Regions from separate parts of the Glutamicibacter sp. 363 genome, predicted to be linked through region 2. Evidence: riboswitches for the same ligand, from Rfam matches in the RefSeq annotation. Region 2 holds a riboswitch; each other region holds the start of a gene.

Region 1 (3,272 bases), on a different contig from region 2:
CATCGGCCTGCCGGTGGCAGTGGTCTCGGCCATGGCCGGGCTGTTCTATGCCAGCCGCTTCAACAAGTCCACGTGGACTCCGCTGCCATCCGAGGATGAGAACGACATCTCCGAGCTCGATTACGAGCAGCTGCGTGCAAGCTTCGGCAAGCTGCCAAGCCCTGGCTTGGCCTTCCTGCCGATCCTCGTTCCGCTGGTCTTGATCTGCGCGGCATCGATTGCCAAGCTTCCATCGCATCCCTTCGGCGAAGGCGCCGCACTGGAAGCACTGTCCTTCATCGGCACCCCGGTGATCGCGCTGATCTTCGGTTTGCTCGCCGCGACCTTGCTGCTGAACGGCAATAAGAAGCTTGCCGACTTCAACGAGCAGATGCACGAAGCCGTGCGCACCGCGGCGCCCATCCTGCTGATTACCGGTGCCGGCGCAGCCTTTGGTGCTGTGCTGGCAGCCTCGGAGCTGACCACGATCCTCTCCGATTCGCTCAGCGGCTTGGGTCTCGGACTGGCTGTGCCATTCCTGATCGCCGCGGCATTGAAGTCGGCGCAGGGCTCATCCACCGTGTCGATGGTGACCACCTCGGCGCTGGTCGCCCCGATGCTCGGATCCCTCGGTCTGGACTCCGAACTGGGCATGGTGCTCAGTGTCCTGGCAGTTGGCGCCGGCGCGATGGTCGTCTCGCATGCCAACGATTCCTACTTCTGGGTGGTCTCCCAGCTCAGCCGCATCCCGGTGATCACGGCCTACAAGACCTTGAGCGTGGCCACCGCCATCCAGGGCACCGCCGCATTTGCTACCGTCTGGATCCTCGGGGCATTCCTGCTCTAGTAAATCCAAGAAGCCTGCATAAACCAATAACCGCGCCATCAGTGGATGGCGCGGTTATTGGTTTAACTGGCGGGATGGCCGCAATAGGCAAGGCTGCAACTTCGAGCACAGCCCAGCTTTCCCCATTGACTTGCTGGCAAGGATTACGGGCATGGGAACAATGACCGGCAATCCGGCCATCTGGGATGCCTGATCGCTGGATCCATGATCCACCCCCGCATTCGCTGACGCTTATCGCTGTCGGCTAATTGAGAAACCGAGATCCCCCTGACAGGTGCCCGGTCGATTGATGCTGGATCCGGATATCAAGCTCTCCGATCGCCGATGACGTAACCTCCAGAAGTATGACGGCGTCCCAGCGCCTTCGGGGCGGTCCAAGTCCGCCGGAAATCTCGCTTTGTGACGACTTCTGACCGACTATTCCGTCGGATGACGTGCTCCTTCCATCCGCTCATGCCGCGGTGTTTCACTCGAAGTACCAACCATCCAGAGCGGCTGAGAGACCTGGCTCGACGACGCCGCAGCAAGCCTGCATTCGGCAGCTAGTGCTAACGCCAGGTTCGATGGATCAGCAGAAAGCAACTTTCTGCTTCCTTCGGAGCAAGACTCTAAGGGAGAACGAAAATGACCGTACTGAGCACGCAACTGCCCCGCGTTCCCTACACCGGGAGCGCAGACGAGGCCGAGCTCGCCCACTGGCGCGAGATCGCCGGCCAGGTCGCGGCCACACTGGCCGCCGATGCGCTGGAGCGCGACCGCAAAAACGAGCAGCCCTTCGCCGAGGTGCAGCTGCTGCGCGAAGCCGGTCTGCTGAACCTGCTGGTTCCGGCCGAATTCGGGGGAGCCGGAGCGCATTGGGCCACCGCCTTTGAAACCATCCGCATCCTGGCCGCGGCCGACGGGTCCATCTCCCAGCTGCTGGCCTACCACTACATCAACCAGTCCGGCATCGCCTTCTACGCTCCGGCCGAAACCCAGGCCGAGTGGTGGCAGCGCACCGTGGCCGGCGGCTGGCTCTGGGGCGATTCGGTGAATCCGGTGGACCCGCAGCTGACGCTCACCGCGGAGGGCGATGGCTACCGCTTGAACGGAGCCAAGCGTTTCTCCACCGGCTCCGGAGTCGGCGAGGTGATCGTCGTGAACGCCGAAGTCGCCAGCGGAGCGCGCCACGGCGAAGTGCTGGCCTTTGTCCTCCCGCGCGACCGGGAAGGGCTGGAAATCGTTGATGACTGGGATTACCTGGGCCAGCGCTTGAGTGCCTCGAACTCGCTGAAGTACCACAACGTGCGCATCGAGGCCGCCGATCTGCTCGGGGCGGTAACCGACGAGCCGGTGTCCACCCTGCTCACCCCCGGGATCCAGCTGGCCTTCGCGAACTTCTACCTGGGCATTGCCGAGGGCGCGTTGGCCCGCGGCAAGCAGATCCTGCTGGGCCGCAAGAACGCCTGGTTCCTCTCGGCGGCGGTGACCTACTCGCAGGACGTCGTCTTCCAGCGCACCGTGGGCGAGCTGAAGGCGCGCACCGCCGCGGTGGCCGCCCTGACCGAGAAGCTCGGCCGCAAGTTCGATGCGCTGCTGGCCAAGGCCGGGAATGTCACCCAGCCTGAACGCGCAGCGCTGGCGGTGGAAATCGCCGAAGCCAAGGTGGTCTCCACCGAGATCGGCGTGGAGGTCGCCAACCGCATCTTCGAGGTCACCGGTTCCTCCTCGACGCACAATGATGTGGGCCTGGATCTGTTCTGGCGCAATGTGCGCACCCACTCGCTGCATGACCCGGTGGACTACAAGAAGATCGAGGTCGGCGCGTACTTCCTGCGCGGGGAAACCCAGCCGCTCTCGCTCTACACCTAAACCTCACCCCCACCCACGGATTGGACCGAACTGATGACTGCACTTGCCATCTCGCGCAATCGCCTTGCCCAACTCAAGGAACGCTTCGCCCCGCACTTTGCAAAGATCGCCGACGGCGCCGCCGAACGCGACCGGAGCGGAGAACTGCCGCACCAGCAGGTGGCCGAGCTGGCCGCCGCTGGCTTCGGCGCATTGCGCGTCCCGATCTCCCACGGCGGGGCAGGGGCCACCCTGGCCGAGCTCTTCGAATTGCTCGTGGAGTTGGCCGCCGCGGACTCCAGCATCGCTCAGGCCTTGCGCGCGCACTTCGCCTTCGTCGAGGACCGCCTGGTCGCCGCTCCGGGGCCGGGCCGCGACAAATGGCTGGCCCGCTTCGCCGCGGGGGAGCTGGTGGGGAACTCCTGGACCGAGATCGGCACCGTGAAGGTCGGCGAGGTGATCACCAAGGTCACCCCGGATGGCGCAGGAGGGTTCCTGGTCAACGGCACCAAGTACTACTCCACTGGCTCGATCTTCGCCGACTGGCTGGATACCTACGCCGAACGCACCGATACCGGCAAGCGCGTGATCGCCGCGGTCAACCGCCACCAGCCCG
Region 2 (3,272 bases):
ATTCGAGAGCATGGAAAATCCTTGATTTGTGCGAAGGGAAGGCCCGCGGGACCAAATGAGTGCGGTAGAAAGTGCTAGTGGTTCGTCGGATCAACGCCGAGCAGGCTCAGCAGCGCTGTGCGGTGGGCGACGAATTCGCTGCTCGTATGGCTGCGCGGGTGCGCCGCGGACAGGACTCGATCCTCGATCACAGTCGCCGAGGCCTGGCCCTCGGGTCGGCCCAGCACGACGATGCGGTCGGCGAGAGTCAGCGCCTCATCGACGTCGTGGGTCACCAGCAGCACGGTAGTCGGGAAAGACTTATGGATGGCCAGCAGCAGATCCTGCATTTTCATTCGGGTCAGCGCATCGAGCGCACCAAAGGGTTCGTCGAGAAGCAGGACGCCCGGGCGCCGGGCCAACGCGCGAGCAAGCGAAACCCGCTGAGCCATGCCCCCGGAAATTTCACGTGGGCGCAGATCTGCTGCGTGGCTCAAGCCGGTCAGCTCCAGCAGCTCGGCGATCAGCTGGCGCCCGGATTGCTTGTCGGTTCCCGGCGCAAGGCCGATGGACACGTTGTCTCGGACCGAGCGCCAAGGCAATAGCCGTGGTTCCTGGAATGCAACGGCGCACCGCTCATCTATCCCCGTCACGGCGCGGCTTCCGATGACCACCGACCCGGTGGAGGGGCGGTCCAGGCCGGAGGCCGCCCGCAAGAGAGTGGATTTGCCGCAACCGCTTGCGCCGAGAATTGCAACAATCTGGCCCGCTTCGAGGCGCAGATTCACGTCGCGAAGCACCGTGTTGCTTTCCTTCTTGGCGGTGAAAGTACGCGATAGCTCGAGGAACTCCACGTCGAGCGCCGTTGCGCTTTGGACGGTCTCGGGCAAGGCAAAGGCTGTAGTCATTTTCATCTCCATCGTTCCTGGCGGTAGCACCGGACACCGTTTGGTTTATTAACCGTGTGTGGTGGTTGCTGCGGCGTCACAGAGCCAGATCTCTTAGCCGCTCGGGATGGTTACACGACTATTACAGGCCTTCGAACGATTTCAATGCAAATCTTTCGTAACATGAAAAATATTCGATAGATGCGTCACATCATCGTGATGTTTCGATTTTTATTTCATCAATCGCGTATTTGGCCGAAAAATCGCTAAACGCTAGGTATTGCGTTCGACCTCGCTAGGCAAGTGCTGTCCTTGATGCATTTCAATCTCCATCCGCACACGACGAAATGTGACTAACCGGGTTGATGGCGATGTAAACCTCAGGCTACAAATGATTACGAACCATCCAGAGCGACCGAGAGATCTGGCTCGTCGACGTCGCAGCAACCACCCACCAAATATTGGCGCGGGACGGTGCTACAGCCAGGACCGATGGAAAGAATTGAGGACTTCCGATGTCATTTGGCGATCCCGCTGGCGACTTTAATGCGCTCAGCGACCCGTCTATTGCGGGTAGCGCGGTGGGGCTTGACGACCTTCCACAAGAACTTCCTACCCGGCAGCTGCTGAAGATCACCCCGGGCCCCGGCGCTGACGAGCAGTATGAACGGCTTGCCGGCATTTTCCGTCCGGTATTCGCGCAGATCGCCTCGGGTGCAAGAGAACGCGACCGGCAGCGGATCCTGCCATTTGAACAGGTTGGCTTGCTGAACCGCGAGCGCTTCGGTGCGCTGCGCCTGCCGGTCGCCGACGGCGGCCACGGGGCACGCTTGAGCGATGTCTTCCGGCTGCTCATCGAATTAGCCGAGGCGGACTCGCATGTGGCCCAGCTATGGCGCGCGCATATTGCCTTCGTGGAAAACGCGGTGCGCCTGGAAGATGCGCAGCTCCGCAGCAAATGGGTTGCCCGGATCAGCTCCGGGCAGATCGTGGGCAACGCCTACACCGAGGAAGGCGGCAACGCCCTCGGGTTGCTCAACACCAAGGTCACCGAGGAGGGGTCGCGCTGGCTGGTCAACGGGCGGAAGTTCTATTGCACCGGCACCATCTTCGCCGACTGGACCACCGTAGCGGTGGCGCACCCGCAACTCCCAGGGCGCCAGATCGCGGTAGTTTCCACCCAGCACAGCGGCGTGAAAATCCTCGATGACTGGGACGGTTTCGGCCAACAGCTCACCGGTACCGGCAGCACCGAATTCCACGAAGTTCCGGTGGACACCTTCATGCCGGAGGACCCCACGGATCCGGAAGCCGCGATCTTCCAACTCGTGCTCATGGCGGTACAGGCCGGAATCGGACGCGCGGCACTGAACGACCTGCGCTCCTCGGTGCAGGCGCGTACCCGCAGTTTCAGCACCGGCACCGGAGTTCCGGTGCACCGCGAACCGCAGGTATTGCAGCTCGTCGGCGAGGTCTCCGCCGAAATCTTCGCCGCGGAGTCCGTGGTCATGGGCGCGGTGCTGGAGGTCGAATCAGCCATGGCAGATGCGAACCTGAATGCCGAGGAGCGCTTTGCCGTGTGCGAACTGGCGGCCAACCGCGCCCAGACGATCGTGCAGCCGCTGGTCATCGGTGCGACCAGCAAGCTCTTCGACGCGCTGGGTGCATCCTCCACCCGCAATAGCTGCAATATGGACCGCCACTGGCGCAACGCCCGCACCATCGCGACGCACAATCCGGCGATCTACAAGGCGCGCATCGTGGGGGACTACGAGATCAACGGCGTGCAGCCCCAACGGCTGTCCGTCACCGGCACGGTAACCGGAGCAAACCGGTTCTCCGGCAGCTAGGCAACACTCTTCGAACACTGATTTTTAGACTTACCAGATTTCTTCTATGGATAGGGGCACACCAATGAGCGAGAACAAGCGCGAAATCCTTTTTAACGCCTTTGATATGAACTGCGTAGTGCACCAGTCGCCGGGCCTCTGGCGCCACCCGGATGACAAGGCGTCGACCTACAACACCCTGGGCTACTGGACCCACCTGGCCAAGGTGCTGGAAAAGGGCAAATTCGACGGGCTGTTCCTCGCCGACGTGCTGGGCACCTACGACGTCTACAAGGGCACCAACGAAACTCCGCTGCGCAGCGGTGCACAGGCGCCGGTCAACGACCCGATGATGCTCGTCTCCGCGATGGCCGCGGTCACCGAGAACCTCGGCTTCGGCGTCACCGCGGGTACCGCCTATGAGCACCCTTATGCCTTCGCGCGCCGCCTGGCCACCCTGGACCACCTGACCAATGGCCGCGTGGGCTGGAATGTGGTCACCGGCTACCTGCCGTCGGCCGCCCGAAACATGGGCCAAGAAGACCAGATGGAGCACGACGAGCGCTACAACCACGCC
Region 3 (3,272 bases), on a different contig from region 2:
TGGTTCGCCTCGTCCGTAGAGATCGATGATTGCGTCAAAAATGGATTCATGGGCCGGGCGATAGAAATCTGTTCCGCGCAGCGCCTCGACCACGTCGGCGATCGCATCCTTCGACAGCATCATGCCGCCAAGAACCGACATTTCGGCAGGAATATCCTGCGGCGGGGTGCGACCCGCTTCCGAACCCTGACTCTCGTAGACCGGCTCCGCGCTCATAACTGACACTTCCATCCCCTATTGACCCTCTGGGAAATACCCTTGTGCCATGATGGCAACACTCAAGCATGTCACCGCCAACCGACGTTATCGTGTCGGCGGTACCTGTGGATATATCAGTCCCAAAGCCAACAGTAGGTCTCTTATCCATAGCCGCAAACTCTGTTATCCACAAGATCTGTGGATAATCCCCCTCTAGCTGTGGATGACCCTGTGTGCGACTTGGGGAGAAGCTTGTGGATTACCCCACTTAAGTTGCGCTAATGACTATCTGACTTGGAGTTTGTTGTTTGCACACCTGTGGATAGAAAGTTAATTTCTTTGTAGAGTCAACCTTCGCAAATGACGTTATCCACAGCATAACTCGCGGGATTCCGGTGTTTTCAACCTGCTGCAACGACTTATCAACGTACCATCCACAGAGGTGTGGATAGTTTTGTGGAAAGAATCTTCGTGAAGAACGCGGTAGTCACCGCTCCAAAAAGCTACTGAAACGTAACTTCGAGGCGAGTAATCCACAATTCGATGCAGAGCACCCCTCTGCGGTCATATGAACTTAACGCGCCCGCGCGGTCCGAGCCCGCCGGGCCAGTTAAACGACTGCGCGCCACATGTCAGCGAAAATGACAGGTGGCGCGAAGCGACGACAACTATTTAGACGAGTTCCGGGACTGGTAACGAGTGAAATCGTGAATCATGGAAAATCGACGGTAAATGCTCGGCGACCTTATGGCCATGGACCTGCAACAGGATGACCCAATGGTCTCCGGCCTCAACCTCACTGTAGATCGTCGTGTCGAGCCACAGCGTTGAGTCATGGATGAACAACGAGCCGTCGTCGCTGGTGTGGGTGTCCACCCCGCGGAATCGATCTCCGCTCTTGGAAGCGATCTGCCCGCAGACCCCTTCATTGCGCTCGCTGAGCACCGAAACGCCGATTCGATTTGCGTCCCGCAGCTTCGGCCAAGTGTTCGAGGTTTTCTGCACGGCAAACATCACCAACGCCGGTTCCAAGGAAACCCCTACGGTGAATGAGGAAGCGACGATTCCCGTCTTTTCCCCGTTGACTTCGGCGCACAGAGTGGCAATTCCCGATGGGTGCTGGGCGAAAACCTTGCGCAGCGTCAGTGCGTCAAGTTCCTGATTCAAAGACATGCCTTGACTTCCTTTGCTTCATGCCCACCGGTACGGCGACGGTCGGCGGCAGGCTAAAGCAGCTTTGACTTGCTCTTACCCGCCGTCGAAGGTTTAACGCCTCGATGTGCGGTACTTGTATCGTGCGGTGTTGCGCGACACCGAATCTTCACCTGGAGCACCCCGCTACCGTATAGAGGGTTGCCGGCCAGCTAGCCAGGGCCTTTAGCTGACGCTCATGATTCTGATTAAAACGATATTGGCCTAAGCTCCCGCGCGTCAAACAAATTGCTTCGCAAATCGAAATATTCAACCCAAAATTCGATGAGCCACAAGTATTCGAGGGTCCATTGGAAATTTATTCAATCACCGGAGGGTTCGGATGCGGCTGCGCGGCCCGCTGATACCGCTCCCCTTCGGTGCGATACGAAGCGCCCAGCCTCTTGCATAGCGAACGGATCTTGCTAGCCTGAAACCATGCGGCCTCGAATAGCTGGTAATCCGAAGATCACCGTTTTCCTTGGGATTCTCGCCTGCGCCGCGATGCTCACCGGATGCGCCTCCGAAGCACCGCGCTCCCCCGGCCCCACGTCAAGCAGCAGCGCAGTCGATACCAAGTCGCCCGAACCGCGAAGTATCGCAGCCGAGCTAGCCGCCCCCTGGTCCATGGCCTTCGCCGAAAATACGCTGATCGTTTCGGAACGCGATTCGGGGCGGATCGTGGAAATAGATTCAGCGGGCAAAACCAGGCAGATCATCCGCCTGGACGACGTGGTCCATGGTGGCGAAGGCGGACTGCTTGGGCTGGCCTATCAACAGCCCTACCTTTTCGCATACTCCACCGCAGAAGACGGCAATCGCATCCAGCGATTCGAGCTTTCCGGCGAAAGCGGTGCGCTCGCGCTGAGTCAACCGCGGACGATCCTGTCCGAATTGCCATCGGCAGGAATCCACAACGGGGGGCGTCTAGCCATCGGCCCGGATTCGATGCTCTATGCGACCGTGGGAGACGCTGGAAATGAAGCCTCGGCTCAGGATCTGGAAAGTCTAGGCGGAAAGATTCTGCGGCTGACCATTCAGGGCGAGATCCCCGACGACAACCCATTCCCCGGTTCGCCGGTATTCAGTGTCGGCCATCGCAATCCACAGGGTATCGCTTGGGCTCCCGACGGAACCATGTATGCCAGCGAGTTTGGGCAGAACCGCTGGGATGAATTGAACATTATCGAGCCCGGAGCCAACTACGGCTGGCCGGCGTACGAAGGCATTGCGGAAGATCCCGAATACCGCGACCCGATCCAGCAATGGAGCACGCAGTCCGCGAGCCCCAGCGGCATCGCCATCCACGACGGGGTCCTCTACATCGCCAACCTGCGCGGGGAGCGCCTGCGAGCCGTCGAGCTGAGCGCGCCCGACGATTCCACCGAGCTCCTCGTAGGTGACCACGGGCGCCTGAGAGACGTGAAGGCCAGTGAGACCGGCGAGCTCTGGGTGCTGACGAACAACACCGACGGTCGCGGCACCCCGCATGCGGGTGACGACAGGATTCTCGGCATCTCTCCAGAGGCGCTCCTCGACCGAACTGTCACCCGGCGCTGAATTTCGGCCACTGAACGAATTGATACCGCGTTTCTTGGATTGAACCTGAGGTTCATGCCACCATGAAGGTCGCAAGTGTTTCAGCTCACATACGTATGCTGAAGGAAACCACGGATACGAATCGAAGGATATCGCACACATGGTCTTGACTCAGGCTAACCACTCGGAACTCACACCCCTGCGATTCCTGCAGCGTTCGGCCGAGGTATATGCGTCGAAGACCGCGGTGATCCACGGGACCCGCAGCTACAGCTACGCCGAATTCGAGCGGCGAGTGCAACGCTTCGCCCAGGTCATCAAGGCCCGGATCGCGCCCGGGGACC

Evidence for each region. Region 2 has a riboswitch for S-adenosylmethionine ahead of ACT3UA_RS15030 (acyl-CoA dehydrogenase). Riboswitches for the same ligand answer to the same signal wherever they lie in the genome.
Region 1: it holds a riboswitch for S-adenosylmethionine, as region 2 does, so the genes downstream of both, ACT3UA_RS17820 (acyl-CoA dehydrogenase family protein) here and ACT3UA_RS15030 (acyl-CoA dehydrogenase) in region 2, are expected to answer to the same signal.
Region 3: it holds a riboswitch for S-adenosylmethionine, as region 2 does, so the genes downstream of both, ACT3UA_RS01880 (flavin reductase family protein) here and ACT3UA_RS15030 (acyl-CoA dehydrogenase) in region 2, are expected to answer to the same signal.

The regions. Positions count from the first base shown of each region.
Region 1 is NZ_JBQSYR010000043.1:9,704-12,975, reverse strand. Features, by position in the region: gene ACT3UA_RS17825 (GntP family permease) at 1-826, shown strand, start outside; SAM riboswitch class I at 1,306-1,396, shown strand; gene ACT3UA_RS17820 (acyl-CoA dehydrogenase family protein) at 1,451-2,677, shown strand; gene ACT3UA_RS17815 (acyl-CoA dehydrogenase family protein) at 2,711-3,272, shown strand, end outside.
Region 2 is NZ_JBQSYR010000026.1:30,509-33,780, forward strand. Features, by position in the region: gene ACT3UA_RS15020 (aliphatic sulfonate ABC transporter substrate-binding protein) at 1-12, opposite strand, end outside; gene ACT3UA_RS15025 (ABC transporter ATP-binding protein) at 75-887, opposite strand; SAM riboswitch class I at 893-1,000, opposite strand; SAM riboswitch class I at 1,266-1,365, shown strand; gene ACT3UA_RS15030 (acyl-CoA dehydrogenase) at 1,382-2,716, shown strand; gene ACT3UA_RS15035 (LLM class flavin-dependent oxidoreductase) at 2,781-3,272, shown strand, end outside.
Region 3 is NZ_JBQSYR010000002.1:69,114-72,385, forward strand. Features, by position in the region: gene dnaB (replicative DNA helicase) at 1-216, opposite strand, end outside; gene ACT3UA_RS01880 (flavin reductase family protein) at 871-1,371, opposite strand; SAM riboswitch class IV at 1,478-1,594, opposite strand; gene ACT3UA_RS01885 (PQQ-dependent sugar dehydrogenase) at 1,828-2,949, shown strand; gene ACT3UA_RS01890 (AMP-binding protein) at 3,089-3,272, shown strand, end outside.